2 regions of the Mesorhizobium sp. U510 genome follow, and region 1 is predicted to be linked to the other one. Evidence: predicted binding sites of a transcription regulator. Region 1 holds the regulator's gene; the other holds the start of a gene.
What was found. The regulator PhoB, encoded in region 1, activates phosphate uptake and scavenging genes when phosphate is short. The targets are predictions, from matches to a motif close to TGTCATNNANCTGTCAT.
Positions count from the first base shown of each region.

Region 1 (14,413 bases):
CAACGTCATCATCACCAACGAGCCCGGCGACACCACCTGGCCGATCGCGGCCTCGACCTGGGTCCTGATCCACAAGGCTCCGGATGATGCCGCTGCCACTGGCGAAGCCCTGAAGTTCTTTGCCTGGGCCTACAAGGACGGCAAGGAAACCGCCAAGGCGCTCGACTATGTCTCGATCCCCGACAGCGTCGTCGACCTGATCAAGGCTTCGTGGAAGGCCGACATCCAGGCCGGCGGCAAGCCCGTCTACGTTGGCGAGTAACATCCTCCAAAGGAGCGCCGCGCCCGCGGCGCTCCTTTTCCTTCAACTGAAAGAGCCGAGCTTGACATGAGCGCTGTCCAGGAAGCCTTGCCAGCCGTTAGAAGTTCGCGCGATGCCACCGTTCGACGGTTCGCGCTGACCGACGCAATCTTCCATGCGACAACCCGCGCCGCCGCGATATTGGTGCTGGTTCTGCTCGGCGGCGTTGCGATCTCGCTGTTTGCCGGTTCCTGGCAAGCCCTGTCGACCTTCGGCTTTTCCTTTCTGACCAGCGAAAGCTGGAACCCGGTGACGGAGAAGTTCGGCGCCCTGGCACCGATCTACGGCACCATCATTACCTCGGCCATCGCCATCCTGATCGCCGTGCCGCTCGGTATCGGCATCGCCATCTTCCTCACCGAGCTTTGCCCACGCCCGCTGCGGCGTCCGATCGGCATGGCGGTTGAACTGCTGGCCGGCATCCCTTCGATCATCTACGGCATCTGGGGCCTGTTCGTGCTGGCGCCGTTCCTGCAGACGACGGTGCAGCCCTTCATCATCAGCGTGTTCCACGGCATTCCCGGCCTCAACGGCCTGTTCGCGGGCCCACCTTATGGCATCGGCCTGCTGACCTCGGCGATGATCCTGGCCATCATGATCCTGCCGTTCATCACCTCGATCACCAAGGACGTCTTCGATACGGTGCCGTCGGTGCTCAAGGAATCGGCCTATGGCATCGGCTGCACGACCTGGGAGGTCACGCGCCGGGTCGTCATTCCCTACACTCGCATCGGCATCATGGGCGGCATCATGCTCGCTCTCGGCCGCGCGCTCGGTGAAACGATGGCGGTGACCTTCGTCATCGGCAACGCGCACCGCATCTCGACGTCGCTGTTTGCGCCGGCAACGACCATCTCGGCGACCATCGCCAACGAATTCACCGAAGCGGTCGGCGATCTCTACACCTCCTCGCTGGTCGCGCTCGGCCTTATCCTGTTCGTTATCACCTTCCTGATCCTTGCCATCGCCCGCTACATGCTGATGCGCATCGACGCCCGCACGGGAGCCTGACCGATGTCGACAGCCGCATCGCTTCACCAAAGCCGCAAGCGCAAGAATGGCGTGATGATGACGCTGTGCGTCATCTCTGCCGGCATCGGCCTTGCCTGGCTGGCGCTGATCCTTGGCGCCTTGCTCTACAAGGGCCTGGCCGGCGTCTCCCTCTCGGTCTTCACGGAAATGACGCCGCCGCCCGGCGACGCCGGCGGCCTGCTCAACGCCATCTACGGCAGCATCGTGATGACCATCATCGGCATCATCGTCGGCACGCCGATCGGCGTGCTGGCCGGTACCTATATGGCCGAATATGGCCGCTTCTCGAAGCTCACCACGGTGGTGCGCTTCATCAACGACATCCTGCTGTCGGCGCCGTCGATCATCATCGGCCTGTTCGTCTATGAGCTTATGGTGCGGCCGATGGGGCATTTCTCGGCGATCGCCGGTGCCGTAGCACTCGCCATCCTGGTCATCCCCGTCGTCGTGCGCACCACCGAGGACATGCTCAACCTGGTGCCCAACGCCTTGCGCGAAGCCGGCACCGCGATCGGCGCGCCGCGCTGGGTGGTCATCCGCTCGGTTGCCTATCGCGCCGCGCTTTCGGGCATCGTCACCGGCATATTGCTGGCCATCGCCCGCATCTCCGGCGAGACCGCACCGCTTCTTTTCACGGCGCTGAACAACCAGTTCTGGTCGAGCAATCTCAACGCGCCGATGGCCAGCCTGCCTGTCACCATCTTCCAGTTCGCTCTCAGCCCCTATGAGGAATGGCAGCAGCTGGCCTGGACCGGTGCACTCATAATCACATTGACGGTTCTCGCGCTCAGCATCTTTGCGCGCAGCCTGACCGGACGCAGAGAGGACAAATGAGCCAGATGTTGTCTCCAGACATGACGATCGCCGCCGAGGCGGTGACCAAGGCCAAGATCGAGGTCAAGAACCTCAACTTCTACTACGGCCAGTCGAAGGCGCTGAAGGATATCACGCTGTCGCTGCCCGAGCGCAGCGTCACCGCCTTCATCGGCCCGTCGGGTTGCGGAAAGTCGACGCTGCTGCGCGTCTTCAACCGCATCTACGAGCTTTATCCCAAGCAGACCGCCGAGGGCCAGGTGCTGCTCGACGGCCAGAACATCCTCGACCGTTCGCAGGATCTCAACCTGCTGCGCACCAAGATCGGCATGGTGTTCCAGAAGCCGACGCCGTTCCCGATGTCGATCTACGAGAACATCGCTTTCGGCGTCAGGCTCTACGAGAAGATCAGCAAGGCCGAGATGGACGGCCGTGTCGAGCAGGCGCTCAAGCGCGCGGCGCTGTGGACCGAGGTCAAGGACAAGCTCAATGCCAGCGGCCTCAGCCTGTCGGGCGGCCAGCAGCAGCGGCTGTGCATCGCCCGCACCGTGGCGGTGAAGCCGGAGGTGATCCTGCTCGACGAGCCGGCCTCGGCGCTTGACCCGCTGTCGACCGCCAAGATCGAGGAGCTGATCGACGAGTTGCAGGCCGACTACACGATCGTCATCGTCACCCACAACATGCAGCAGGCGGCGCGCGTCTCGAAGCAGACCGCCTTCATGTATCTGGGCGAACTGGTCGAGTTCGACCGCACCGAGAAGATCTTCACGTCGCCTCGCGAGAAGCGCACGCAAGACTACATCACCGGCCGCTTCGGCTGATCGCACGCATACGAGGACCAGGATCATGGCCGAACACACAGTCGCAGCCTTCGACGAGGATCTCGGACAGATCAGCAGGCTGATCAGCGACATGGGCGATCTCGCCGGCTCGATGGTCGGCGGCGCCACCAAGGCACTGCTGAACTCCGACAATGCTCTCGCTCAGCGCGTCGTCTCCGACGACGCCATCATGGATGCGCGCCAGCGCGAACTCGACGACCGCGCCATCACGCTGATCGCCAAGCGCCAGCCGATGGCCGACGACCTGCGCCATGTCGTCGGCTCGATCCGCATGGCCGGCGACCTCGAACGCATCGGCGACCTTGCCAAGAACATCGCCAAGCGCGTCGGCACTGTCGGCCTCAGCGCCACGCCGCGCGACCTGTCGCATTCCATCGACGCCATGGCGCAGCTGGTGTTGATCCAGGTGCAGGGTGTGATCGAGGAGTATGCGGCGCGCGATGCCGCGGCACTGGCGAAGCTGCGCGCCGACGACGAGCGCATCGACGTCAAATACACCTCCGTCTTCCGCGAATTGCTGACCTATATGATGGAAGACCCGCGCAACATCACGGCTTGCACGCATCTGTTGTTTTGCGCCAAGAATCTCGAACGCATCGGCGACCATGTGACCAACATCGCCGAGAATGCGTACTATGTCCTGACCGGCACGCAACTGCCCGCCAATCGTCCAAAACAGGACGAGACGGCGATGTCGGCGCCGGCGGCCTGAGCGCAGGGGTAATCAATCGATGATCGCACCACGCATCATGGTGGTGGAGGACGAGGAGCCGCTCGGCGTGCTCCTCCGCTACAATCTGGAATCGGAGGGTTACCAGGTCGAGGTGGTGACCCGCGGCGACGAAGCCGAAATCCGCCTGCAGGAGAACGTGCCCGACCTCCTTGTGCTCGACTGGATGGTGCCGGCGGTGTCCGGCATCGAACTCTGCCGGCGCCTGCGAATGCGGCCCGAGACCGAGCGGCTGCCGATCATCATGCTGACCGCCCGGGGCGAGGAAAGCGACCGTGTACGTGGGCTCTCCACCGGCGCCGACGACTATCTGGTCAAGCCGTTCTCGACGCCGGAATTCATGGCCCGCGTCAAGGCGCTGCTGCGCCGCGCCAAGCCGGAAGTGCTGTCCAGCGTGCTCAAGGTCGGCGATATCGTGCTCGACCGTGAATCGCACCGGGTCTACCGCAAGAAGAGCGAGATCCGGCTCGGGCCGACCGAATTCCGCCTGCTCGAATTCATGATGCGGCACCCCGGGCGCGTGTTCTCGCGCAGCCAACTGCTCGACAATGTCTGGGGCGAGACGATCTACATCGACGAGCGCACCGTGGACGTGCATGTCGGCCGGTTGCGCAAGGCGGTCAACAATGGCCGCATGCCGGATGTCATCCGCACCATCCGTGGGGCGGGCTACGCGATCCGCGAGGATTGAGCACGAACTGACTCAGGCGACGTTTTTCTTCGCGGCAGGGCCTGCTTTCGTTTGCACGCCGGGCGCGAAAATCTCCTGGTCGACGAAGGTCAGCGCGCGCATGGCACAGCCTTCGCGGATCAGCGGCAGTTCGTTCGGCTCGGTGTCGAAGGAGATCGATTTCGAGTGCTGGCCGCCGGCGGTCTGGGCGATGGCCTCGCGCAATGCCGGCTCGATCAGGTCGAAGGCAGCGGCGCTGACGCCGACCATGGCGACGGGCGCGGGATCGATCAGCGCAAACAGGCTGCCGAGGCCGTAGCCGAGTGCCTCCCCGGCCTTGCGGTAGGCTTCGCGCTCGGGCCCGTCCCGTTCCCGTGCCGTCGCGGCCAGCGCCCGCATCTGCGCGTCGCTGACATCGGCCACCGGCTCGGTGTCCTCGCTGAGCTGCCTGGCGTTGCGCCAGATGGCGTAATTGCCGGCATAGGCCTCGACACAGCCGCGCCGCCCGCAGCGGCAGAGCGCGCCGCCCGGCCGGTGGATCATGTGGCCGAATTCGCCGCCTGAGGAATGGGTGCCAGTGAACAGCTCGCCCTTCAGCACCAGCCCCATGCCGATGCCGTGCGAAAGCAGGATGGCGATGAAGTCGTCGCGGTAGCGCTCGGGATCGCGCCAGCGCAGCGCCACCGCCATCATGTTGCAGTCGTTTTCCATGGTGGCGGGGATACCGAACTCTGCTTCGAGTATGTCTGCGAAGGCGATGTCGGTCTGCGGTGTGATCGGCGACCACAGCATCGCCCGGGCCTCGGTGTCGGTGATGCCCTGGATCGCCAGCGCGATGCGGGCGACGCTGCGTACGTCGATGTCGGGATCCTCGAGGCGCCGCCGCACTATGGCCACGCACTCGCCGATCAGCGCCTCGCGCGACATGGTCAGCGTGTCCAGCCGGCGCTGTTCCTCCGATATCACCTGGCCGGCATAGTCGATGACTGCGACCGACAGGAAATTCAGCGACAGCACCACGGTCATCACAGCCGCGGCCTCCGGATTGAGGCCGAGGCCGACCTGCGGCCTGCCGCGTTTCAGCGCGCCGGCCTCGCTCGGCTTGCCCTCGGCCAGGATGCCTTCACCGATCAGGTCGGAGGAAATCGCCGATATGGTCGAATGGCTGAGGCCGGTGGTCGCTGCGATCTCGGTGCGCGAGGGCCGGCCGGCCCGGCGCACGGCCGCGATCACCATGGCGCGGTTGCGCCGGCGCAGATCGTCGTGGCGGATTCCGACCGACATGTTTTTTCACATCCTCCCGGTCGCCGCGGTTCTTCCGGTCCTCCCTCGAACGCTGCCGGCGATACGGTCAAATACTGGCAGAAGCGGCCTGTGCTGTCATTTATTTATTGCGAAGCTCGAAAAAAATTCAGAGGGACATCAAAATCCATCAGAATCGTTGTTGACAGCGTTCCGGTGTTGGATCAGTGTTTTTTCGAGGCTCGAAAAAATAGGGCCTCTGTGCCGGCCTTAGGGCCAGTTGGTCGCGCCATACGCGGCGCAGGGAGGAATATCATGAAGAGATTCACAGCCGCCATCCTGGCGGGTGTCGCCATGTCGCTGACGCTTGCGTCGGTCGCGCAGGCGAAGGACAAGGTCATCGGCGTTTCGTGGTCCAACTTCCAGGAAGAGCGCTGGAAGACCGACGAGGCCGCCATGAAGAAGGCGATCGAGGCCGCCGGCGACAAGTATATTTCCGCCGATGCGCAATCCAATCCCGGCAAGCAGCTTACCGATGTCGAGAGCCTGATCTCGCAGGGCGCCAATTCGCTGATCATCCTGGCCCAGGATGCCTCGGCCATCGGCCCGGCCGTGCAGAAGGCGCTGGACGAAGGCATTCCGGTCGTCGGCTATGACCGGCTGATCGAGAACAAGGACGTCTTCTACCTGACCTTCGACAACAAGGAAGTCGGCCGCTTGCAGGCCAGCGCGGTGTTCAAGGCCAAGCCGGAAGGCAACTATGTCTTCATCAAGGGCTCGGGCGCCGATCCGAACGCCGACTTCCTGTTCGCGGGCTCGATGGAAGTGCTCAAGGCTGCCATCGACAGCGGCAAGATCAAGAATGTCGGCGAGGCCTATACAGATGGCTGGCTGCCCGCCAACGCCCAGAAGAACATGGAGCAGTTCCTGACCGCCAACGACAACAAGGTCGACGCGGTCGTCGCGGCCAATGACGGCACCGCCGGCGGCGTCGTCGCGGCGCTGACGGCGCAGGGTCTTGCCGGCACCGTGCCGGTTTCGGGTCAGGACGGCGACCATGCCGCGCTGAACCGCATCGCGCTTGGCACCCAGACCGTGTCGGTGTGGAAGGACGCGCGCGAACTCGGCAAGAACGCCGCCGAGATCGCCTCGCAGCTGGCCGACGGCAAGAAGATGACCGACATCGCCGGTGTGAAGGACTTCACGACGCCCGGCGGCAACACCGTCAAGTCGCTGTTCCTGACCCCGGTGGCCATCACCAAGGACAATCTCAACGTCGTCATCGACGCCGGCTGGATCAAGAAGGACGAAGTCTGCGCGGGCGTCGCCGCCGGCAGCGTCGCCGCCTGCAACTAAAACGGCGCAATACCGTTCGATATCGACGCCGCGGCCCAAAAGCCGCGGCGTTTCTCAAGGGGCTTCCCGCTTCAAATGACCGCGGAAAGCAAATAGCATCCATGTTCGGTACCCGCGCCAGACGGTAAACCGGTGGGAGGATAGCATGACCGACACGACCTCTAATCAACCGGTCGGCAGCACTACAGCGGACAAGGCGCGTGCATCCGAACTCAGCGCCGTCGGACGGTTCCTCAAGGCTACCGAACTCGATACGCGCATGCTCGGCATGGTCGGTGCACTGCTGGTCATCTGGGTCGGCATCCATATCCTGTCGGGCGGGCTTTTCCTGACACCGCGCAATCTGTGGAACCTGTCGGTGCAAACCTCGTCGGTCGCGATCATGGCGACCGGCATGGTGCTGGTCATCGTCATGCGCAACATCGACCTCTCGGTTGGATCCGTCGAAGGCGTGATCGGCATGATCATGGGCGTGGCGCAGGCTGAATTCCTCATCCGCGTCGTCGGTTTCCAGCTTGGAAACCCCTGGCTCTGGATCATCGCGCTGGCGGCTGGCGTGGCGCTTGGTCTCCTGATCGGCGCGTTCCAGGGCTTCATCATCGCCTATATGGAGGTTCCGGCCTTCATCGTGACGCTGGGCGGCCTGCTGGTCTGGCGCGGCATGGCATGGCTGATTACCAGCGGGCGCACGGTCGCGCCGCTCGACACGACTTTCCAGCTGATGGGCGGCGGACCACGCGGCTCGATCGGCGCCACCGCCAGCTGGATCGTCGGTGTCGTCGCCTGCGTGGCGGTCGCCTTCATGCTGCTCAACGGCAGGTCGCAGCGCAAGCGGTTCCACTTTCCGCTGCGCCCTGTCTGGGCCGAGACCTTGCTTGGCGTGGTTGCCTGCGCCGCTATCCTTGGCGCCGTCTGGATCGCCAATTCCTATCCATGGCCGATCGGCATCGTGCGCCAGTATGCCCAGCAGAACGGCATTACCGTTCCCGAAGGCGGGCTGTACATCGCGCATGGCATTGCCATACCGGTGCTGATGGCGGTGGCCGTGGGCATCATCATGACCTTCATCACCAAGCGCACGCGTTTCGGCCGCTACGTCTTCGCTATTGGCGGCAATCCGGAGGCGGCCGAACTTGCCGGCATCAACACCCGCTGGGTGACCATGAAGGTGTTCATGATCATGGGCGTGCTGGCGGCGGTCAGCGCGGCGATCTCGTCGGCCCGGCTCAACGCGTCGACCAATGCGCTGGGCACGCTGGACGAGCTTCTGGTCATCGCCGCCGCCGTAATCGGCGGCACGTCGCTCGCCGGCGGTTCCGGCACCGTGATGGGCGCCATGCTGGGCGCGCTTCTGATGCAGTCATTGCAGTCGGGCATGGTGCTGCTCGGCATCGACTCGCCGCTGCAGAGCATCGTCGTCGGCGCCGTGCTGGTCATCGCGGTGTGGCTCGACACCGTCTATCGCAAGCGGGTTTAGGGGAGAAACGATCATGGCCGACAAAATCGCTCCCGCAACTGCCCCCACAACTGCGGCCCCTGGCACGCCGCTGATCGACATGCGCAACATCTCGATCGCCTTTGGCGGCATCCGCGCCGTCGACGATGCCTCGATCGATCTTTTCCCCGGCGAGGTCGTGGCGCTGCTCGGCCATAACGGCGCCGGCAAATCGACGCTGATCAAGATCCTGTCAGGCGCCTACAAGCGCGATGCCGGCCAGATCTTCGTCAATGGCGAGGAGGCTTCGATCTCCAACCCGCGCGACGCCAAGAAATACGGCATCGAGACCATCTACCAGACGCTCGCCTTGGCCGACAACGTCGACGCCGCTGCCAATCTGTTCCTCGGCCGCGAACTGATGACCGGCTGGGGCACACTCGACGACGTTGCCATGGAGGCCGAGGCCCGCAAGGTGATGGGCCGGCTCAATCCGCGCTTCCAGCGCTTCAAGGAGCCGGTGATCAAGCTGTCGGGCGGCCAGCGCCAGTCGGTGGCGATCGCGCGCGCGATCCTGTTCAACGCCCGCATCCTGATCATGGACGAGCCGACGGCAGCCCTTGGTCCGCAGGAGACGGCGCAGGTCGGCGAACTGGTCAAACAGCTAAAATCCGATGGTATCGGCATCTTCCTGATCAGCCATGACATCCACGACGTCTTCGAGCTGGCCGACCGGGTCTGCGTGATGAAGAACGGCCAGGTCGTCGGCACCGCGCGCACCACCGATGTAACCCAGGACGAAGTGCTCGGCATGATCATCCTGGGCAAATGTCCTCCGGGCGCCATCCCGGGGCCGGGCGCGCTGAAGATCGCCGCCTGAGGCCTGCCGACCGCCCGAAATGCGCTGATCGGCATGGCCGGTTGCCGCTCACGTGATATGCCAGTGATCGCGATGGCTTGGCCTTGCCATTGTGTTGGCCTGACGACTTGCCCATAAAGGTCCGGTATTGCTCATGGACCGCATCATCCGTTGAAGAAACTTTTTCCAATCGTTGCGTTCATCGCCGTAGCGCTGATCAGCATGACCATGGCGGGGTTCGCCTATTTCGCGACGCAGGAAGCCTCCCGCATCAAGTTCGAAGCGGCGGCCGACGACGCGCTCAACCGGATCGAGAGCCGTATCGATCTGCATTTGTCGCTGCTGCGGTCGACACAGGCCCTGTTCGACGCCCGCAATGGAGATATCTCCCACAGCGAGTTCAAGGCGTTTTTCAACGCGCTGGACATCGACAACAATTTCGCCGGCCTGCGGGGCATCGGATTCCTCAGGCTCGTCAAGACGGGGGACGAGGCGGCGGCCGAACGAGACATCCTGCACGATTTCGGCGCCAGCCATCCGATCTATCCGGAGACGACGCAGCCCTGGCGCACGCCCATCATGCTCTTCGAGCCGCTGGATCCGTCCAGCCAGACGGGCATCGGCTACGACATGTTCAGCGAACGAGTGCGGCGCGCGGCGATCGAGCAGGCGATGGCCGACGACAAGCAGCACGCGAGCGGACTGGTGCAACTGGGCCAGGGCACAGGCGCGACACAGACCTTCCCCGGCTTCCTGGTTTTCGTGCGGCTCAACGTCGAAACCGCGCCGGAGGTCATCAACGCATCGCGATCCTCGACCGCGGGCTTTCTCTATGCGGCCTTCCGGGCGCGGGACCTGTTCCAGATCGCGCTCAGTCGCGCGCCGCTGCTGCCGGTCAACACCGAGATCTATGACGGTGCGGTGAACGGCGACAATCTCTTGTTCCGTTCGGAGACGCCGCCGGCCTCCGCCTTTGGCGACCGGCTCCTGGTCACCCGCAAGCTCACTGTGGCCGGCCGCCCGTGGACGGTGCTGTTTCGGCCGACCAGCGCCTTCTCGCAGCCGTCTTCGCGCGCCATCCCTGTGATGCTGGGGCTGTTCGGCCTGCTCGCGGCGGGCGCCATCGCGCTGGTGGCGCGCTATCAGGAGCGCGCCTATGAGGCGGCCTCGCGCCTGCACGAGACGACCGAAAAGAGCCTGCTCGAAAAGGACCTGATGCTGCAGGAGATGAAGCATCGCATCAAGAATTCGATCACCCGGGTGCTGGCGATCGCGCGGCAGACGGCGTCGCGGGCGACCGACGTCAACGAGTTTTCGGCGTCTTTTTCGGCCAGGCTGCAGGCGATGGCAGCCTCCCAGGACATGCTGACGCGCTCGCGCTGGCAGAAGGCCGATCTCGCCGACCTCCTGCGCATCGAGCTTGGCCAGGTGTTCGGCAAAGACCTGCCCGAGGGGTTGTTGTCGGGACCGGAGGTGCTGCTCGACGAGACCACGACGCAGGCGCTTGGCTTGACCTTCCATGAGCTGGCGACCAATGCGCTGAAATATGGCGAAGCCGGCAATTCCGCCAATTCGCTCAGGAGCGACTGGGCGCTCAAAGTCGAGTGGTCGGTGGAAGGGCGCGGGCGGGAGCGGACACTGGCGCTGAACTGGCGGGAGGCCGGGAAGAAAAAAGTCGAGGCGCCGGCCGAGACCGGATTCGGCACCAAGCTGATCGACCTCAACGTCACGCGCGAACTGCGCGGCACGATCAAGCGCGATTTTCAGGCCGACGGTCTGAAGGTGGAAATCAAAATTCCGCTGACAGGCTGAGACGAATATTCAGGCCGACAGCAAATGGCACGCCCATACGTGCAAAATCCGGAGGCCGGCGAACCGGCCTCCGGATCGAAGTTTCAACTATCGCCGAATCAGTTGCAGCGGGCCGTGTAGATCCGGCCGCGATGATCGCGATACTGGCAATAACCATTGCGCAGGTTGCGCACCAGCAGGCCGGACCCGGCACCGACAGCTGCACCGATCAGCGCGCCCTTGCCGCCGCCGACCAGACCGCCGATACCGGCGCCAATCAAGCCGCCGCCAACCACGTCCTGCTCGGTCGAGGTGCAGCCGCTGAGAGCGGCAACCGCAACCATGGCAATAATCATCTTCCGCATAGAGTCACTCCTCACTTTGTGTCCACACTTTGGTAAGCTCCAGCAGCCATTTAGCATGAAATGACGACCTTTGCTGCGCGAATTTATTCTTGGCTAAGATAGTCTTTTTCTGGGCGCATCGCATTCGATGCCATGACAAGGCTGGAAATGGCAAGAGAGGCGTCGAGGCTGCCGTCGGGACGCACCTTCCAGACGACCTGGTCGTAGTCATCCTCGAGTGCTGGATCGACAGCGAGACATCTGGCGACGATGTGCTGCGCCTGCCCCTGCACGTCGCCCATGGCAAACGGCCGTTCGGCGGTGCATTCGTCGGCGGTTTCGAAAATGCTCACCGGCACCTGCAGCTCACGACAATCGGTCATCGAGTTGCTGCAGCCGATGACAAGCAACAATGCAGCGATGTGTTCCATGGCGACATGCCCTCTCGCCACAACAACGGCCCATATCGGCCAAAAGTTCCTGAGCGGTCGGGGTGACATGCGAATAATGCCGGCGCTGAACCGGTTAACAGCGCGCACTGTTGCCAGCAGGGGTTCGGTCAGGTCAGCTGGAACATAGCGATGAGGAGAATTGTCGAGGCCGCCGCCAGGACGATGCCCCACAGCAATGTGTGATGCGGCGAGCTAAGCGGTTCCGCGGATGCTTCGTGATCCTGGAATTCGCCCATCGAAACACGGGCAGCCTGTTCCAGTCTGTTCATGTCGGCGACCGCCAAGCATTCCTCCCACACCGTGCCGCAACCCAGCGGATTGCAGCGGCATCTGGGAAAAACAGCATCCGCCCTATGGTGAACAGCCGGTTAAGCATCGTTGATTGCGGCCAGAGCCGGATGATTTCTGGTCGGATCGACCTGAAATCTGAATCCGCCTCTAAATCAAAGAGATAGCGCAAGATCTCTGGGCAAGCGGTCTCCCTTTGTCCAGACATCACGCTCTAGTCGTTCACTGCGTCTCGAAATTGCTGTGTGGGACGACAAGACGGTATTCAAGGCGGCCGTCCGCGATGTCGAGGCTTGCGGTTCCGCTCAGGGATGCCGGCACCACCCGCTCCAGCGCGACGCTGCCGAAACGCTTTTGGCTCCCTCGGCCGCCATTGGTTCCTATGGCTTCGGCCCATGTCAGCGAGAGTGTGACCTCGCGAGGGGCGATGATCTCGAGATTGGCGGTCACTTCGACGAATCCATCCGGTCGGGACAGGGCGCCGTAGCTGACCGAGTTGACTGCGAGTTCATGCATCGCCAGGCCGATATGCAGTGCGGCATTGGGATTGAGATAGGGGTTGGCGCCCCGGAGGCGAAGGCTATGCGATGTGTTCGTGCCATAGCGGCCGACCTGGCTCGTCACCAATTCATGAAGCGCCGCACCTCGCCAGTTGGAAGATGTCACCAGATCCTGGGAGGAGGAAAGCGACTGCAGCCGGCCGCGAAAGCGCGTGAGGAAGTCGCCGATGCCGTCGGAATAGCGACCGGTCTGCGTCGCGATGCTCTGGATGATCGCCAGCAGATTCTTCGAGCGGTGGCTGACCTCGCGCAGCAGCGTCGTCAGCGTCTGTTCGCGCCGCTTCTGCTCGGTCGTCTCGACCATGGTGGTGACGACACCTTGCACGTCGCCGGCGTCGCCGCGGTCGGCATCGACCCAGACCTGGAACCAGCGTACGCCGTTTTCGACAGGAACACTGATCTCAAGGCGCTCCGGGTTGCCGGTGGCGACCACGTCGCGCTTGGCGGTGCTGATGCGGTCGGCCTGCGCCATCGGCAGGATGCCATTGCCGTCGGAGTTGTCTGAAATCCAGGGCGCGCGCATGTTGCGGGCCCAGACGGTTTTCATGTCGCGATCCTGATAGAGGACGGAAATGCCGGCATTGTGCAGTGCGTGAAGAAGAGCCCGGCCAAGCTGCATGCCACTTTCGGCCGGATGCATGGCGATGACTTCGTCACTCCGTGCGCCTTCCGTCTTATCTGCAGTCCTGGAACGCATCGGTCGATCTGTCCACCCAACTCACGCTGAACGGCTCACTATGAAATGGGTTCCCAAATGAAGTTTCCGAGGAGCCATTCCCCCCAAAAACGGTCCGCCGGACGGTCTCCTTTGAAGGATACCGCCCGGCGGTGGCTGGAAACCGTTTGAGGGGTGCGGCTTCCAGTGTTCGCTCGGAGAAGCGTTCGCCTCACGCCCGTCTAAACAGGCCGGCCAGGAGCGAAATGACCAGGAAGGCGAGAAAGATGAAGAACAATATCTGCGCTATGCCGGCGGATGTACCGGCGATGCCGCCGAAACCAAGCGCGCCGGCGATAATCGCCACAACGAGAAATACGAGCGCCCAGTAAAGCATGGTTCATCTCCTTCCGAATGCTGCAGGGAAAACGTGGGTGGGTGCGGTTTGTTCCACCCTTTGCCGAAAAAGGCGATGCTTGCAAACCGTTAGAGCAACTCCAGGAAAAGTGTGAACGATTTTCCCGGGAAAGCGCGTAGCGCGTTCCCTTGGGAATTGCGTCAAAACAACAACTTAGAGCAGCTCGACGTTTCCCTGACACGGTGAACTGCTCGAGGCAAAGCGCCTCGAAATTCGCGACGGATGGGTCCGGTTTGGCAAAAAAACCGCCCGACGCATTCGCATCGGGCGGCCTTTGGGTTTGGCTTTCCCGGCTGGAAAGGCAGCGACTTATGCGGCGGCCTTCGCCTGACGATCGAAGAACAGCGCCTGGCTGATCAGTGCCTTGACCATGTCGGGATTGAACGGCTTGGTCACCAGGAAGGCCGGTTCGGGGCGTTCGCCGGTCAGGAGGCGTTCGGGAAAGGCAGTGATGAAGATCACCGGCACAGAGGTTGACGACAGGATCTCGTTGACCGCCTCGATGCCCGAACTGCCGTCGGCGAGCTGGATGTCGGCCAGCACCATCTTCGGCCGCGTCTTGCCGAACATCGTCACCGCTTCGGCGTGCGTGCGCGCGGTTCCAACGACACGATGGCCGAGGCTC
Region 1 covers NZ_CP180532.1:235,469-249,881, reverse strand. Annotated here, with positions in the region: gene pstS (phosphate ABC transporter substrate-binding protein PstS) at 1-262, shown strand, start outside; gene pstC (phosphate ABC transporter permease subunit PstC) at 329-1,312, shown strand; gene pstA (phosphate ABC transporter permease PstA) at 1,316-2,167, shown strand; gene pstB (phosphate ABC transporter ATP-binding protein PstB) at 2,164-2,967, shown strand; gene phoU (phosphate signaling complex protein PhoU) at 2,993-3,700, shown strand; gene phoB (phosphate regulon transcriptional regulator PhoB) at 3,720-4,409, shown strand; gene ACLGL5_RS02990 (ROK family protein) at 4,422-5,672, opposite strand; gene xylF (D-xylose ABC transporter substrate-binding protein) at 5,946-6,986, shown strand; gene ACLGL5_RS02980 (sugar ABC transporter permease) at 7,132-8,463, shown strand; gene ACLGL5_RS02975 (ATP-binding cassette domain-containing protein) at 8,477-9,301, shown strand; gene ACLGL5_RS02970 (CHASE domain-containing protein) at 9,452-11,092, shown strand; gene ACLGL5_RS02965 (YMGG-like glycine zipper-containing protein) at 11,191-11,436, opposite strand; gene ACLGL5_RS02960 (hypothetical protein) at 11,520-11,846, opposite strand; gene ACLGL5_RS02955 (hypothetical protein) at 11,975-12,151, opposite strand; gene ACLGL5_RS02950 (sensor histidine kinase) at 12,378-13,412, opposite strand; gene ACLGL5_RS02945 (DUF1328 domain-containing protein) at 13,603-13,767, opposite strand; gene ACLGL5_RS02940 (response regulator) at 14,098-14,413, opposite strand, start outside.

Region 2 (14,413 bases), 1.0 Mb from region 1:
CGCTGCCGGCGCGGGAAGCCGAATGGCTGCTGAACCTTACCCGGCAGCTTGCCGCCGAGGGCAGGTTGGTCATCTTCATCTCGCACCGCATGGCCGAAGTGCGCGCCATCGCCGATCGGCTGACCATCTTCCGCAATGGAAGCACCGTCGCCGCGCATGAGGCCGATGCGGTGTCCGACAATGAGATCGTAACCCAGATGATCGGCCGCCATCTCGACCGGCTCTATCCCGAGCGTGTGTCCACCGCGACCGATCGCATCGCTCTCGGAGTAAAGGGGTTTTCGAGCGGCAGCCGGCTTTCCGGCGTCGACTTCGCGCTGCGCGAAGGCGAGGTGCTCGGCGTCGGCGGTTTGCAAGGCCATGGCCAGCGCGAACTGTTTCAGGCGCTGTTCGGCGCCACCAAGGCAAGCGGCTCGATCGAACTGTGGGGCAAGCCGGTCTCGATCGGCAATCCGCGCCAGGCGCTGACCGGCAAGGATGGCATCGCGCTGGTACCGGAGGACCGGCGCGGCCAGGGCCTGCTTTTGACCAAGAGCGTGCGCGAGAATTTGACGCTGTCGGTCATCAAGCGCTTCACTGAAAACGGCTTGCTCAGCCGGCAAAAGGAAGCGGCGCTCGTCAAGGAGATGGTCGATTTCCTGCGTATCAAGGCCGGCACGTCGGAACAGCTTGCCGGCACCTTGTCAGGCGGCAACCAGCAGAAGGTGATCTTCGGCAAGATGCTTTTGACGCAGGCGCGCGTGCTGTTGCTCTACGATCCGACGCGCGGCGTCGATGTCGGCACCAAGGGCGAGATTTTCCAGCTGATGCGCGACCTCGCCGCCAAGGGCTATGCGATCCTGTTCCATTCCAGCGACATGCCGGAACTCGTCCATGTCGCCGACCGCGTGCTGGTGATGCGCAACGGCCGCATTGCCGCGACGCTGGAGGGGGATCACATTTCGGAGGAGGAAATCCTGCGCGCCGCTATGCTTGAAACCAGGGCGGCCTGAATCATGGTGATGTCCGTGGAGCAGACTGTGGAGATGGCGCCGAGGCCGGCCGAGACGAAGTCCACCAAGCCGGCCATCGACTGGCGCGGCCGCCTGCTCGACCGCGCGCCGTTCCTGGTCGCGTGCCTGATGCTGGCCTTGATTGTCGGCATCTATGGCAGCCTACAATCCGGCGTCTTCTCGCTGGACGAACTGAATCTCGACACGGCGGCGGCGATGACGCTGATGCTGGCGGCGACCGGGCAGACCATCGTGCTGCTGCGCGGCGGCATCGACCTGTCGATCGGCGGCATGATCAGCCTCGGCACGGTGATCGCGGCGACGCGCTTTACCGACGATCCGTCGATCACGGCACTTTGGGCGCTGATCATCCTGGCGCTCGGTTTCCTGATCGGCGCACTCAACGGCCTGCTGATCTCGCTGCTCAAGCTGCAGCCCTTCCTGGTCACGCTCGCCACCTGGTCGATCCTCAACGGCGTCGCCATGATCATCCTGCCGACCGATGGCGGCAGCATTCCCTCATGGTGGGTTGGCTTCGCTTCCGCACAGCCCCTCGGCCTGACCAGCCCGGTCTGGATGCTGCTGGTGCTGCTGTTGTTCTGGTGGTGGTTTCGCGCGACGCGGGTCGGCATCGCCATCCAGGCGACCGGCTCCAACGAAAAGTCGGCCTTCCTTTCCGGCGTCTCGATCGCAAGGGTCAACCTCGTCACCTATGGCCTGTCCGGCCTGTTCGCGGCTGGTGCGGCGCTGTTCCTGGTGACACAGACCGGCGCCGGCTCGCCCACCATCGGCAAGGATTATATCCTGCCTTCGGTGGCGGCGGCGGTCATCGGCGGCGTCAGCCTGTTCGGCGGACGCGGCCATCTCGCCGGCACGCTGATCGGCGCCTTCGTGCTCACCCTGATAGGCAATCTGGTCTTCGTCCTGCATGTGTCGAGCTATTGGCAGCCGGTCGCCTCCGGCGTCATCCTGTTGCTCTCGGTGCTGGCCAGTTCCGTCGCCGAGAAAGCCGCAAGGAACCGTGTCCAATGAACGCTTTCCTTGCCCGCAACCGCCTCATCGTGCTCGCCTATGCCGGCATGGTGGTGCTGCTTCTGGTCACGGCGCTGTTCTCGCCGGGTTTCCTGTCGGTCTCCAATATGCGCTCCACCGTCGTGCTGGCCGCCTTCGTCGGCATCGTCGCGCTCGGCCAGACCTTCGTCATCATCGGCGGCGGCATCGACCTGTCGGTGCCCTGGGTGCTGAATTCGGCCGCCATCATCATGGCGCTGCTGTGCGGCGGGCAGGATCTGCCGCTGGTCTGGGTCATGCCGCTGCTGCTTGCCGGCGGCGCTTTCATCGGCCTCATCAACGGCATCGGCGTTGCCCAGTTCGGCGTGCCGCCGATCATCATGACGCTGGCCACAAACGTCATCCTGCAAGGGCTGATCCTGGTGCTGACCGGCGGCTCGCCGACGCCTTCGGCCCCGGCCCTGATCCAGTTCCTGTCGGTCGGGCGGCTCGGTGGTTTTCCGGTCATCGCGCTGATCTGGCTGGCGCTGACCCTGGTGGCGACGCTGCTGCTCTCCAAGGCGGCGTTCGGCCGCCATCTCTACGCGCTAGGCACCAGCGCCACGGTCGCCGAATTCTCCGGCGTGCCGACCGCACGCACCACCATCCTCACCTATGTCATCTCAGGCCTCACCGCCGCTTTCGCCGGCATGCTTTTGACCGGCTATTCCGGCCAGGCCTATCTCGGCATGGGCGACGCCTATCTGTTCACCTCGATCGCGGCGGTGGCCATCGGCGGCGCCTCCATCCTCGGGGGCAGCGGCCATTATCTCGGCACCGTCGCCGGCGCCATGGTGCTCACCATCCTCACCGGCCTTTTGCCGGCGCTGAACCTGTCGAGCGGAGCACTGCTCATCGTTTACGGCGCTGTCATCCTGCTCACCGTGTCGATCGGCAGCGAGACCTTCGCCGGCCTCGGCGGCAGGCTGCGGAGAAAAGAGGGCTGACCATGGTCGAAATCACTTGCGTCGTCGATGCCAGGGCCGAACTCGGCGAAGGCACGCTCTGGGACCCCAAGGCCGGCGTGCTGTGGTGGATCGACATCTGGAAGAAGCTGATCCACCGCTATGATCCAGCGACCGGCAAGGACGAGACCTTCGAGACACCGGAATATCTCGGCTGCCTCGGCCTGCGCGAGAAGGGCGGCCTTGTGCTGACCATGGCCAACGGCTTTCACTTCTTCGACCCGGCGACCGGCATGTTCCAGGCGATCGTCGACCCGGAATCTCATATGCCCAACACCCGTTTCAATGACGGCAAGCCGGATCGCCAGGGCCGCTTCTGGTCGGGCTCGATGTTCGAGGTGCCGGGTCAGCCGATCGAATTCATCGGCGCGCTTTATAGGCTCGATCCCGACCTTTCCGTGCACAAGATGATCGATGGCATCGGTTGCTCCAATGGGCTGGCCTGGAGCCCGGATTCCAAGACCATGTATTTCTCCGACAGCCATGCCGGCGCGGTGTGGGCCTATGATTTCGAGGCCGCCACCGGCGATATCGAAAACCGCCGCACCTTCATCGACATGACGGCGACCGGCGGCGTCGCCGACGGCGCCACCGTAGATGCCGAGGGATGCTATTGGGTGACCATCCCGGTGACCAGCAAGGTCTGCCGATATGATCCTGATGGCGAATTGATGCAGACCGTGGTTCTGCCGACCGACCTGCCGACCTGCTGCGAATTCGGTGGCAAGGACCTCGACATCCTCTATGTCACGTCAGCCGTCCTCAAGCGCCCGGCCAGCCACTTCGTCCGCCAGAAGAATCCGGGTGGACTGTTCGCGCTCGATGTCGGCGTCAAGGGCCTGACCCTGCCGGCGTTCAAGGGATAGCCAGCATCGCTGGGGCATCGTTTTGCTATCGAAACGATGCCCGAGGTAGCGGCCATGCGGGCCGCCTTTATCGTTTGACCGCACGTGCCGCGCGGCGAACGCTTTGCAGCAGGATGGCGAGGCAGCCGACCAGCAGCAGCACGCCGCCGAGCAGCGGCGGCAGGGCCAGCAGCTTCACCGCCGCCGCGACGGCGGCCACCAGCACCAGCGCCAACAGCGCCAGATTGCCGTCATCGACGAACATGCCGAGGAATTCCCTGGCAACAAGACGGATGACGCTCATCGGGCGAACCCTCCGGCTGATACGGGATAGGTGCTGCGCAGCCAGCGCACCATGCCAAAGGACGCCAGCGTGACGATGGAGAAGATGGCGAGCAGAGCGAGATCGGCGCCCGGCCAGTCGGCGCCTATGCCTTCGCCGGTCCAGAAGATGCCGAAGCTGGTCAGCATCAGCCCGACCACGAATTTCAGCGCATTCTCCGGCACGCGTGCCAGCGGCCGGTGCACCGCCAGGCCGATAAGCATCACCAGGACGAAGGCTGCCAGCGCGCCCAGGCTGGCGCAGAGCGTCTGCCCATGGGCGGCGCCGACGGCAATGACGATGAACACAACCTCGACACCCTCGAGCAGCACCGCCTTGAACGAGGCCAGGCCGGCGAGGTAGTCGGCGCGGCGGTCATTGGCCTGCTGGCTGAGGGCGGCGGTCTCCTTGGAGAAGGCCGCCTCCTCGTCATGCAGTGCTATGACGCCGACGCTGCGCAGGATGGCCTTTCGCAGCCAGCGCATGCCAAACAGGACCAGCAGCACCCCGACGATGAACTGCAGCGTGGTGATCGGCACCAGCGCCAGCAGCGGCCCGAACGCCAGCACCAGCGCCGCCAGCAACGCCAGCGCCAAGGCGGCGCCAGTCAGCGCCGGGCGCCAGCTGCGCGTCACGCCGACCGCAAGCACGATGGTGAAGGCTTCGACGACCTCGACGAAGGAGGCGAGAAATGCCGCCGTGACCGTCGGGAGGATGGGCGTCAGCGTCTGCATGAAAGCTCCCTGTGCTCGTTCGCCCCGGATTCTCTGATCGGGTGTTCCAGGACGCGTGGCCTGGAATCACTTCTGTGGACAGCACCACATAGCGCTCCGGAAGCCGCGGGAAAGCAAGTGAGCGCCAATGGGCGGCGCTTGGGGCCAATTGAGCCGCGCACGCTGCCGCTGCAGGATGCACGCCTAAATCAGATCATGCCCGACATGTCGGAGAAGGCCATTGCCTTGCGCAGCAGCTCGGCGAAGCGCTCGCCGGCCACTTCGCGCGGGCCGCTATTGTCGATCGTGGTCACGCCGGGGCCGGTCAGGGTCACATTGGCGCTGCGCGCCAGGCGCGCCAGCACTTCGCCGCGCGACTCGCGGCCGCGCATCGCCAGCCGCTCGGCCAACACGTCAGGCGAAGCGGTGATCTCGACAATGGCCAGATTGGCATAGCGCTCGCGCAAGGTGGGAATGATCGCACGCGACACGTTCGCCACCGCCACATGGCCATTGGCGACCGACCAGTCGACATCGGCAGGCAGGCCGTAGCGCAAGCCATGCGCTTCCCAGGAGATGGCGAAGGCGCCGTCGGCCTCGGCCTCGACGAAGGCGGCGTCGGCCAGTGTGTCGTGATCCTCGCTCGCCGCATCGCTCGGCCGGGTGATGACGCGGCGGACGAATTCCAGCCGGGTCTCATCGGCGAAGAGGGTACGGGCGTAACCGATCACCGTGTCCTTGCCGGCGCCGCTCGGCCCCACGACGGCGACAAAGACGCCATGACGCACAGGGAACGTTTCAGCGGACAACTCGCGCTCGATCAAGGCCGACACCATCATGCGACCCGGCGCCCTTGCCGCCAGACGGTGCGCACCACCGGAACATGGTCGTCGACACGCACGCGCACCAGATCGGCGCGGCGGCCCTGCTCGATGACGCCGCGGTCGGTCAGGCCAACGGCCTCGGCCGGGTTCTTCGACACCATGGCGACCGCCTGCGGCAGCGAAATGCCTTCGACCATGTCGCCGAGGAAGAAGGCCGACTGGATCAGGCTGAAGGGAATATAGTCTGATGACAAGATGTCGAGCAGGCCGTCGCCGGCCAGCGCGCGCGCCGAGACATTGCCCGAATGCGAGGCGCCGCGCATGACATTCGGCGCACCCATCAGAACACCCAGGCCCGCGGCCTTCGAAGCGCGCGCCGCTTCCTCGGTGGTCGGGAACTCGGCAACGCGCACGCCCTGCTCGATCGCCTCGTCGACATGGCCCGATGTGGCGTCGTCATGGCTGGCAAGCACAATGCCGCGCTCACGGCAGGCAGCCGCGATCACCGCGCGGTTCGGCGCCGAATAGCGCGCCGATTCCGCCATCCGCTTCTCGCAGAACAGTTTGAAGTCGCGGTCGGTCAGCTTCAGCTTGCGCTGGTAGTAATAGGCATAGGTTTCGAGATTGACGAACTGACGCTGGCCGGGCGCATGATCCATCAGCGAGGCCAGCTTGACCCGGTCGTCTTGGTCGAAATCGGCGAAGGCCTGCAGGCAGTCCGGCGCCGAAACCTCGCAGCGCAGATGCAGGAAGTGATCGGCGCGCAGGCGATCCTGCGCGACGCTGTCCTCGATAGCGTCGGCCAGCTTGCGGATATCGGCCAAAGTGAGGTCGGCGTCCTCGTCCATGCCGACGCGCAAGGCGTCGAGCACGGTGGTGATGCCGGCGGTCGCCACCTGCGCGTCATGGGCAAGCACCGCTGCGATCGGGTTCCAGCGCACCTTCGGCCGTGGCGCGTAGTGTCCCTCGAGATGGTCGGTGTGCAACTCGACCAGCCCTGGAATGACATAGTCGCCGCCCATGTCCTCGCCCGACCGGCTGCCGCCGGCATCGATGTCGGCGATAAAGCCGTCACGCAGCACCAGCGACCCCTCGACGATCTCGTTGGCAAGCACGATGCGGGCGTTGGAAAGAACGGTTTCGGCGGTCATTTCGAGCAGTCCTTTGGTTCTTCGAGCAGGTTAGTTCAGCCAGTTTTCCTTGCCGGGCGGCGTCCCAGCGCGTGCTGCGAAAGCACCATGAACGGCGCGCCCGGTTCGGGCTCGATAAACAGCGTCAACGCGTCGACCAGCACCGGCTGCCGCAACACATCCGCGAACAGGCTGTCGATTGCTGCGCGCAAACGAGGGCTTTCCTGTGGCCCGGCGCGGCCCGACAGAGTCATGTGGAAGCGGAAGGTCTCGAAGACATAGGGGTAACCCCACTGGCAGAGATTGCGGAACTCGGCCGGCTTCAGCGAATCCGGGCTGCGCCGTTCGATCTCGGCCTCGGTCAGTGGCGCGCGGAAGCGGTCGAAATCGCGCACCACCTCGTCGGCGAAACGGTTGAGCGGCGGCAGCGGTCCTTCCGGCACCAGCGCGAAGAAGCTGTCGATCTGGCTGACGAAGAGACGCGGGATCGTCACAACCGGCGTCGCTTCGGCAAAATGGTCGATTGCGGCGCGCAGCGACGTCTCGGTCTCGCTGGCAGCCAGGCGAAAGGGTGCTTTCAGCGTCGCGTGGAAGCCATAGCGGCGTGCCGAGGCGGTGTGGAAGGCAACTTCCTCCGCCGCCAGATCGGCCACGGCCTCGACCGGTTTCGTCGCCGCGCCGAACGGGTCACGGCCGAGCCAGTTGGCGGCGATCCGCGCCAGCGGTTCGTCCTGCCGGGGGGTGAAATAGATGGCATAACGCATCGAGAATCCTCGTCAGACCGCTGCCATAGGTGATTTCCATGACGGATTGACGAAGCTTTGAAGGGTTTTCGAAGGCAAATCGACCCAATAGGTCCTTAGCCGACGATTTTTCCGAGCTGGACCAATAAGTTCAGCCGGAAACGCAAAACGGTCAGGCCTTCATCAACCATTCGTGCTCGGGCGCATTGTGGAATTTCCACGTCCGCTTCGGCCCGGCCATGACGTTGAGATAGTAGAGATCGTAGCCATGGCAGGCGGCGCAGGGGTGATAACCCCTGGGCACCAGCACGACATCGCCATCCTCAATCGCCATGGCTTCGTCCAGCGCGCGATGGCCATTCGTGTCGGCATCGGTGTAGACGCGCTGGAAGGCAAAGCCCTGCGGCGGGTTGAGGCGGTGGTAATAGGTCTCCTCGAGATAGGATTCTGCCGGCAGATTGTCCTGGTCATGCTTGTGCGGCGGATAGCTCGACGTGTGGCCGCCCGGCGTGATGACCTCGACCACCAGCAAAGAATCGGCCGGCTTGCCTTCCGGCAGGATGTTGGTGACGTAGCGCGTGTTGGTGCCCTTGCCGCGCACCTCTTGGCCGAGATCGTCCGGCCCGATCACCCGAACCGGCAAGCCGCCGCCGAGGCCGGGGGCCGAGCAGACTGCGAGTTCCAATTCGGTGTCCGCTGTCACCGACCAGTCCGATCCCTCGGGCACATAGACCGACCACGGCTTGCCGTCGAAAGGCGACATACGCGCGCCGAGCAGGCCGAGATCCTTGCCTCCGGCTTTCGCCGCGCCCTTGCCGGTGACGAACACCAGGCAGACTTCGCGGTCTTGCGTCTTTCCCGAGGCGCTTTCGCCGGGTTGCAGCCGATGCAGGTCGAAACCGACATAGGTCCAGCCGGCACTTTTCGGCGTCACATGGGCAACGCGGCCATGGCCCTTGTCGGCCTTCACCAGCAGCTTCGACATCGGGTTACTCCTTCGGTTCGGACTCGGCCGGCGCCTTGTTCTCATCAACCGGCTTGTACAGATAAAAAAACTGCCAGGCGGCATAGCCGGCGAAGCCGAGCGCGATGGTGCCCCAGAATGGCGTGCCGGTGGTGAACTCGATGATCGACCAGATGATACAGACCGCGACGACGGCGACACGCCGCCACAACGGGCGGAAGAAGGGGTGCTCGGAATCTTTCATCGGGCCAATCTACAGCAACCTGCCTCGCCGTGAACCCGTCGCGTCAGGCATTCGGAAAACCCTGGGTTTCGACCGTGTAGCCGGCTGCCGTCATCACCCGCATCAGCTCCTTGTGGCCGACCTGCGCCATCTTGAGCGGCGGGTTCTTCTTCGGGTCCTGCTCTGCCTCGACCACGAACCAGCCTTCATAGCCATGGTCGGCGAAGCGCTGCACGATGGCGCCGAAGTCGAGCGAGCCGTCGCCCGGCACGGTGAAGGCGCCGAGCGCCACGGCGTCGAGGAAGGACTGTTTCGTGCGGTCGAGCCTGTCGATCACATCCATGCGCACATCCTTCACATGCACATGGCTGATGCGCTTGTGGTGGTTGTCGATGGCGCGCAGTACGTCGCCGCCGGCAAAGGCCAGGTGGCCGGCATCGAGCAGCAGCGGAATGCCTTCGCCGGAATGGCGCATGAAGGCATCGAGTTCCGGCTCGGTCTCGACCACTGCCGCCATGTGATGGTGGTAGGAGAGCGGCATGCCTTGTTCGGCGCACCATTCGCCGAATTCGGTCAGGCGCCTTGCATAGGCGTTCATCTCGTCGCCGGTGAGTTTCGGCTTGGTTGCCAGCGGCTTCGAGCGGTCGCCCTGGATCGAGCGGCCGACCTCGCCATAGACGATGCAAGGCGCGTTGACCGCCTTGAACAGCTCGATCATCGGCTGGATGCGATCCTTGTTCTTGCTCATCTCCTCATCGACCAGCGTGCCGGAAAACCAGCCGCCGCACAGCGTCACGTCGGCGGCCTTGAGGATCGGCAGCATGACGGCAGGGTCGTTGGGAAAACGCCGCCCCATCTCCATGCCGGTGAAACCGGCCGAGCGCGACTGGCGCAGGCACTCCTCCAGCGACACGTCATCGCTCAGTTCCGCAAGATCGTCGTTCCACCACGCGATGGGGGACATGCCCAGTTTGGCTTTCAAGTCGTCACTCCAGATTTTAGTTCGTTTCTCACCCTCCCCCTTGTGGGGAGGGTCGCTGCGAAGCAGCGGGGTGGGGGTGCGACGCCGACCCCCACCCGGACCCTCGGTCCGACCTCCCCACAAGGGGGAGGTAGGGAGCAGCGCCGACTTAGCATCAATCGCCAACGCTCTGCATCTGGCGCTTTTCGTCATAGGCCTTGCGCGCCGCGTTCACCTGCGGCCGCGAGGAGACTTCCGGCACCGCCACATCCCACCAATGGCCGCCGGCCTCGGTGGAGACCAGCGGGTCGGTGTCGATGACCAGCACGGTGGTGCGGTCGTTCGTCTTCGCCTTCTGCAGGGCGTTTTCCAGGCCGGCAATCGACGGCACTTTCTCGGCAATTGCGCCCATGCTCGCCGCGTGCGCGGCGAAGTCGATGTCGGGCAGGATTTCGTGGCGCGAATCCTTCAGGAGATTGTTGAAGTTGGCGCCGCCGGTCGCCATCTGCAGCCGGTTGATGCAGCCATACCCACGGTTGTCGAGCAGCACGATGGTGAGCTTCAAACCCAGCATCACCGAGGTGGCGATCTCCGAATTCAGCATCAGATAGGAGCCGTCGCCGATCATGACGACCACCTCTTCGCCGGGCTTGGCCATCTTGGTGCCGAGTCCGCCGGCAATCTCGTAGCCCATGGTCGAGAAGCCGTATTCGGCGTGGTAGGAACCCGGCGCGCCGGCCTGCCAAAGCTTGTGCAATTCGCCGGGCAGACCGCCGGCTGCATGCAGCAGCGTCACGCCGGAGCCCATGGCCCGCTGCACGGCGCCGATCACCTGCGCGTCGGACGGGAAAGCGGCGTTGGTCGAGGCCGTCACCTTGGCCGCGTCGGCCTGCCAGGCCTTCTTGCCGGTGGCCGCATCGTCGGTCCAGGCGGCAGGCGCCTTCCAGCCCTTCAGCACGGCACCGAGTTCGGCCAGTCCCTCGGCCGCGTCGGCGACCAGCGGGAGTGCCCGGTGCTTGCCGGCATCGAAAGGTTGGACGTTCAGCCCGATGATGGTCTTGCTGGAAGTCTTGAAAAGCGCCCATGAGCCGGTGGTGAAATCCTGCAGGCGCGTGCCGATGGCGAGCACCACATCGGCTTCTTCCGCCAGCCGGTTGGCGGCCGAGGTGCCGGTGACGCCGACCGCCGCCATGTTGAGCGGATGATCGTCCGGCAGCGAGGATTTGCCGCCTTGTGTCTCGCAGACCGGAATACCGGCGCCCTGGGCGAATTCGGCCAGCGCATCGGAGGCCTGCGAATAGAGAACGCCGCCGCCGGCGATGATCAGCGGCTTCTTCGCGCCCTTGAGTGCCGCCACAGCGGCGGCGAGTTCGTGGCGGTCCGGGCGCGGCCGGCGCTGGTGCCAGACCCGTTCGGCGAAAAAGCTTTCGGGATAGTCATAGGCCTCGGCCTGCACATCCTGGCAGAGCGACAGCGTCACCGGGCCGCAATCGGCCGGATCGGTCAGCACCTGCATGGCGCGGCTCAGCGCCGGGATGATCTGCTCAGGCCGCGTGATGCGGTCGAAATAGCGCGACACCGGACGGAAGCAGTCATTGACCGTCGCCGTGCCGTCGGAAAAATCCTCGGCCTGCTGCAGCACCGGGTCGGGGATGCGGTTGGCGAAGACGTCGCCGGGCAAAAACAGGACAGGCAACCTGTTTACATGGGCAAGCGCCGCCGCCGTCACCATGTTGAGCGCGCCGGGGCCGATCGAAGAGGTCGCGGCCATGAAGCGGCTGCGGAAATTGGCCTTGGCATAGGCGATAGCCGCATGCGCCATCGCCTGTTCATTGTGGGCGCGGAAGGTCGGCAGTTCGTCGCGCACCTGGTAGAGCGCCTCGCCCATGCCAGCGACATTGCCGTGGCCGAAGATCGCCCAGACGCCGCCGAAGATAGGCACTTTTTTGCCGCCGATCTCGGTCATCTGGCGGCTGAGGAAGCGGGTCAGCGCCTGCGCCATCGTCAGGCGGATTGTCTTGCTCATGATAGGTTTCCTCCGCAGTTCTTCTGCCGCGCCTTCTTATGCCGCCTTGCGGCCGCGCGCGGCAAGCCACGCCTCGGTCAACTGTTCGAAGCGCGACGCCATGTCGGCGACAGCCTCGTCATCCGACATCCTGCCGGCCAGCCACTCTTCGGCCGCATGGACGAAGATGGTGCGGCCGACGGCGAAACCCTTGACGATCGGCGCCTTGGCGGTGGCCGCAAAGGCGGCTTCCAGCTCGTCCTGCGGCGCTTCCAGCCCAAGCAGCACGATGCCACGGCACCACGGATCATGCTTCAGGATGACCGCTTCGATCCTGGCCCATGCACCGGCCGACGCCTGCGGCTCGAGCTTCCACCAGTCCGGCTTGATGCCGAGCGCATAGAGTTCCTCCAGCGCGCGCGGAATGGTCGTGTCGTCGAGCTTGCCGTGCTTGCCCGCGATGATCTCGACGAGCAGTTCCCGGCCGACTTTCCGCGCCGCCTCGAACAGCGCGCGCAATTTCTGCTGCTGTTCCTCCTTCAAGGCCGCCGGATCGTCGGGGTGGTAGAAGCACAGGCACTTGATGCAATGGTCGACCGGCCATTCCACCAGTTGCGAGCCGATGTCCTGCGAGAACTCAAAACGCAGCGGCCGCGAGCCTGGCAGTTCCACGGGGCGTCCGAGCCAGGCGAAGGAATGCCTGGCGAATTCGAACATCGCCTCGCGGCCATGTTTCTCGTCGATCAGCATGCCGTAGCCGTCACGGCCGGCAGCGACCTTGGCTGCCGCCTTGACCGCCAGCACCTTGAAATCGCGGATGCGCGCCGCATCGGCGCCGGCTTTCGCCGCCACGTCTTCTAGCTGCACACGGTGATCGCAGGCGAGTGCCATCAGCGACGGGATGTCGCGCCGCCGGGTCGTTGCCCAATGGATATGGTTGATCGCCTCGTCCTTGCGCAGCGCCCTGTATTTGCTGCCGTTCTTGAGGAAGAACTGCAGCTCCTCGAAGGTCGGATATTCCGGCGCGCACAGCAGCCGCGACACGGCGAAGGCGCCGCAGGCATTGGCCCAGGTCGCCGCCGTCGCATGGTCTTGCCCGCCCAGCCAGCCGCGCAGGAAGCCGGACATGAAGGCGTCGCCGGCCCCCAGCACATTGTAGATCTCGATCGGAAAACCCTTGCCGACGACACCGTCTTCCAGGTCGTCGCTGATCGGTCCGTCATAGACGATGCAGCCCATGGCGCCGCGTTTCAGCACGATGGTGGCCGCCGACAGCGCGCGGATCGTCTTCAGCGCGCTCAGGCAGTCATCGGCGCCCGAGGCGATCATAATCTCTTCCTCGGTGCCGACGATGAGATCGCAATCGGGCAGCACGGTCTTCAGCTGGGCCGAGACCCGGTCCGATTTGACATAGCGCTCGAAGCCTTCGGCATGGCCGGCAAGACCCCACAGATTGGGCCGATAGTCGATGTCGAAGATAACCTTGCCGCCCTTGGCTTTCATGATGCGGATCGCCTTGCGTTGGGCGGCGTCGCTGTTGGGGCGGGAAAAATGCGTGCCGGTGACGACGATCGAACGCGCCGAGGCGATGAACGCCTCGTCAATGTCTTCCGGCGCCAGTGCCATGTCGGCGCAGTCCGAGCGGTAGAAGATCATCGGCGAAACGCCTTCGCTCTCGACCGAAAGCAGCACCAGGGCGGTCAACCGCTCCTTGTCGGTCTTCAGCCCATCGGTGTTGACGCCTTCGCGCTTCAGCTGTTCGCGGATGAAGCGGCCCATCTGCTCGTCGCCGACGCGCGTCAGCAGCGCCGAACGCAGGCCAAGCCTCGCCGTGCCGACCGAAATGTTGGCCGGGCAGCCACCGACCGACTTGGCGAAAGAGGTGATGTCCTCCAGCCGCGAGCCGATCTGCTGGCCGTAGAGGTCGACGGAAGCGCGACCGATGGTGATGACGTCGAGCGGCGCCTGTCTGGCGTCCACGGCTTCGCTCATTGGAACCTCCCGTCAGACTTGTTGTCAGGAACAACATTGTTTGGGTAACACGCGCGAGCGGCGGCGTGGTGCCGGGAATATGAAATAATAATTCCAATCCATAGTCAATATGGAATGAGCATTCCCGGATCTAAAATTGGCTTTTAGGTGCCCGATCAGGCTTTGCGCCTGCGGGCGGTATCGCGCCGCTTCTCGCCGACGCCAACGGTCAACGCCATGGCCAGGGCCATCGTCGCCGACAGCGAACGGAAGCCGGCGAAATCCGCCTCGGCAACCTCGAACCAGACCCTGGCGAACTGGGCGAGCGGCGAAAACGAGCTGTCGGTGATGGCGACGATCGGCACGCCCTGTTCTGAAATGGTGCGTGCTTCCTCGATGGTGGCCGGCGCATAGGGCGAGAAGGAGATGGCGATGACGGCGTCCGCCGGCGTGGCGAAGGCGATCATCTCGGCGTTCAGGCCGGCGGCCAATTCGATCAGCTGGTTGCGGATCTTCAGCTTGCCCAGCGCATAGGCGATATAGCTCGCCACCGGATAGGAGCGCCGCTTGGCTAAGACATAAATGGTCTGCGCCTTTGCCAGCAGCGAAATCGCCTCTTCCAGATGCGCATCGTCCAGCGTGCGCGAAATGTCGTTGAGCGAGGTGCTGGCGGCGGCGACGAAGCCGTCGAAGATCGCGCGGTGA
Region 2 covers NZ_CP180532.1:1,250,728-1,265,140, forward strand. Annotated here, with positions in the region: gene ACLGL5_RS08130 (sugar ABC transporter ATP-binding protein) at 1-992, shown strand, start outside; gene ACLGL5_RS08135 (ABC transporter permease) at 996-2,024, shown strand; gene ACLGL5_RS08140 (ABC transporter permease) at 2,021-2,989, shown strand; gene ACLGL5_RS08145 (SMP-30/gluconolactonase/LRE family protein) at 2,992-3,873, shown strand; gene ACLGL5_RS08150 (hypothetical protein) at 3,941-4,156, opposite strand; gene ACLGL5_RS08155 (COG4280 domain-containing protein) at 4,153-4,908, opposite strand; gene phnN (phosphonate metabolism protein/1,5-bisphosphokinase (PRPP-forming) PhnN) at 5,097-5,726, opposite strand; gene ACLGL5_RS08165 (alpha-D-ribose 1-methylphosphonate 5-triphosphate diphosphatase) at 5,723-6,862, opposite strand; gene ACLGL5_RS08170 (DUF1045 domain-containing protein) at 6,898-7,605, opposite strand; gene iolB (5-deoxy-glucuronate isomerase) at 7,757-8,569, opposite strand; gene ACLGL5_RS08180 (hypothetical protein) at 8,574-8,792, opposite strand; gene iolE (myo-inosose-2 dehydratase) at 8,836-9,753, opposite strand; gene iolD (3D-(3,5/4)-trihydroxycyclohexane-1,2-dione acylhydrolase (decyclizing)) at 9,908-11,758, opposite strand; gene ACLGL5_RS08195 (bifunctional 5-dehydro-2-deoxygluconokinase/5-dehydro-2-deoxyphosphogluconate aldolase) at 11,795-13,729, opposite strand; gene ACLGL5_RS08200 (MurR/RpiR family transcriptional regulator) at 13,885-14,413, opposite strand, start outside.
Region 2: ACLGL5_RS08170 (DUF1045 domain-containing protein) is a predicted target of PhoB. The motif match lies at 7,644-7,660, and genes of this name have one in related genera.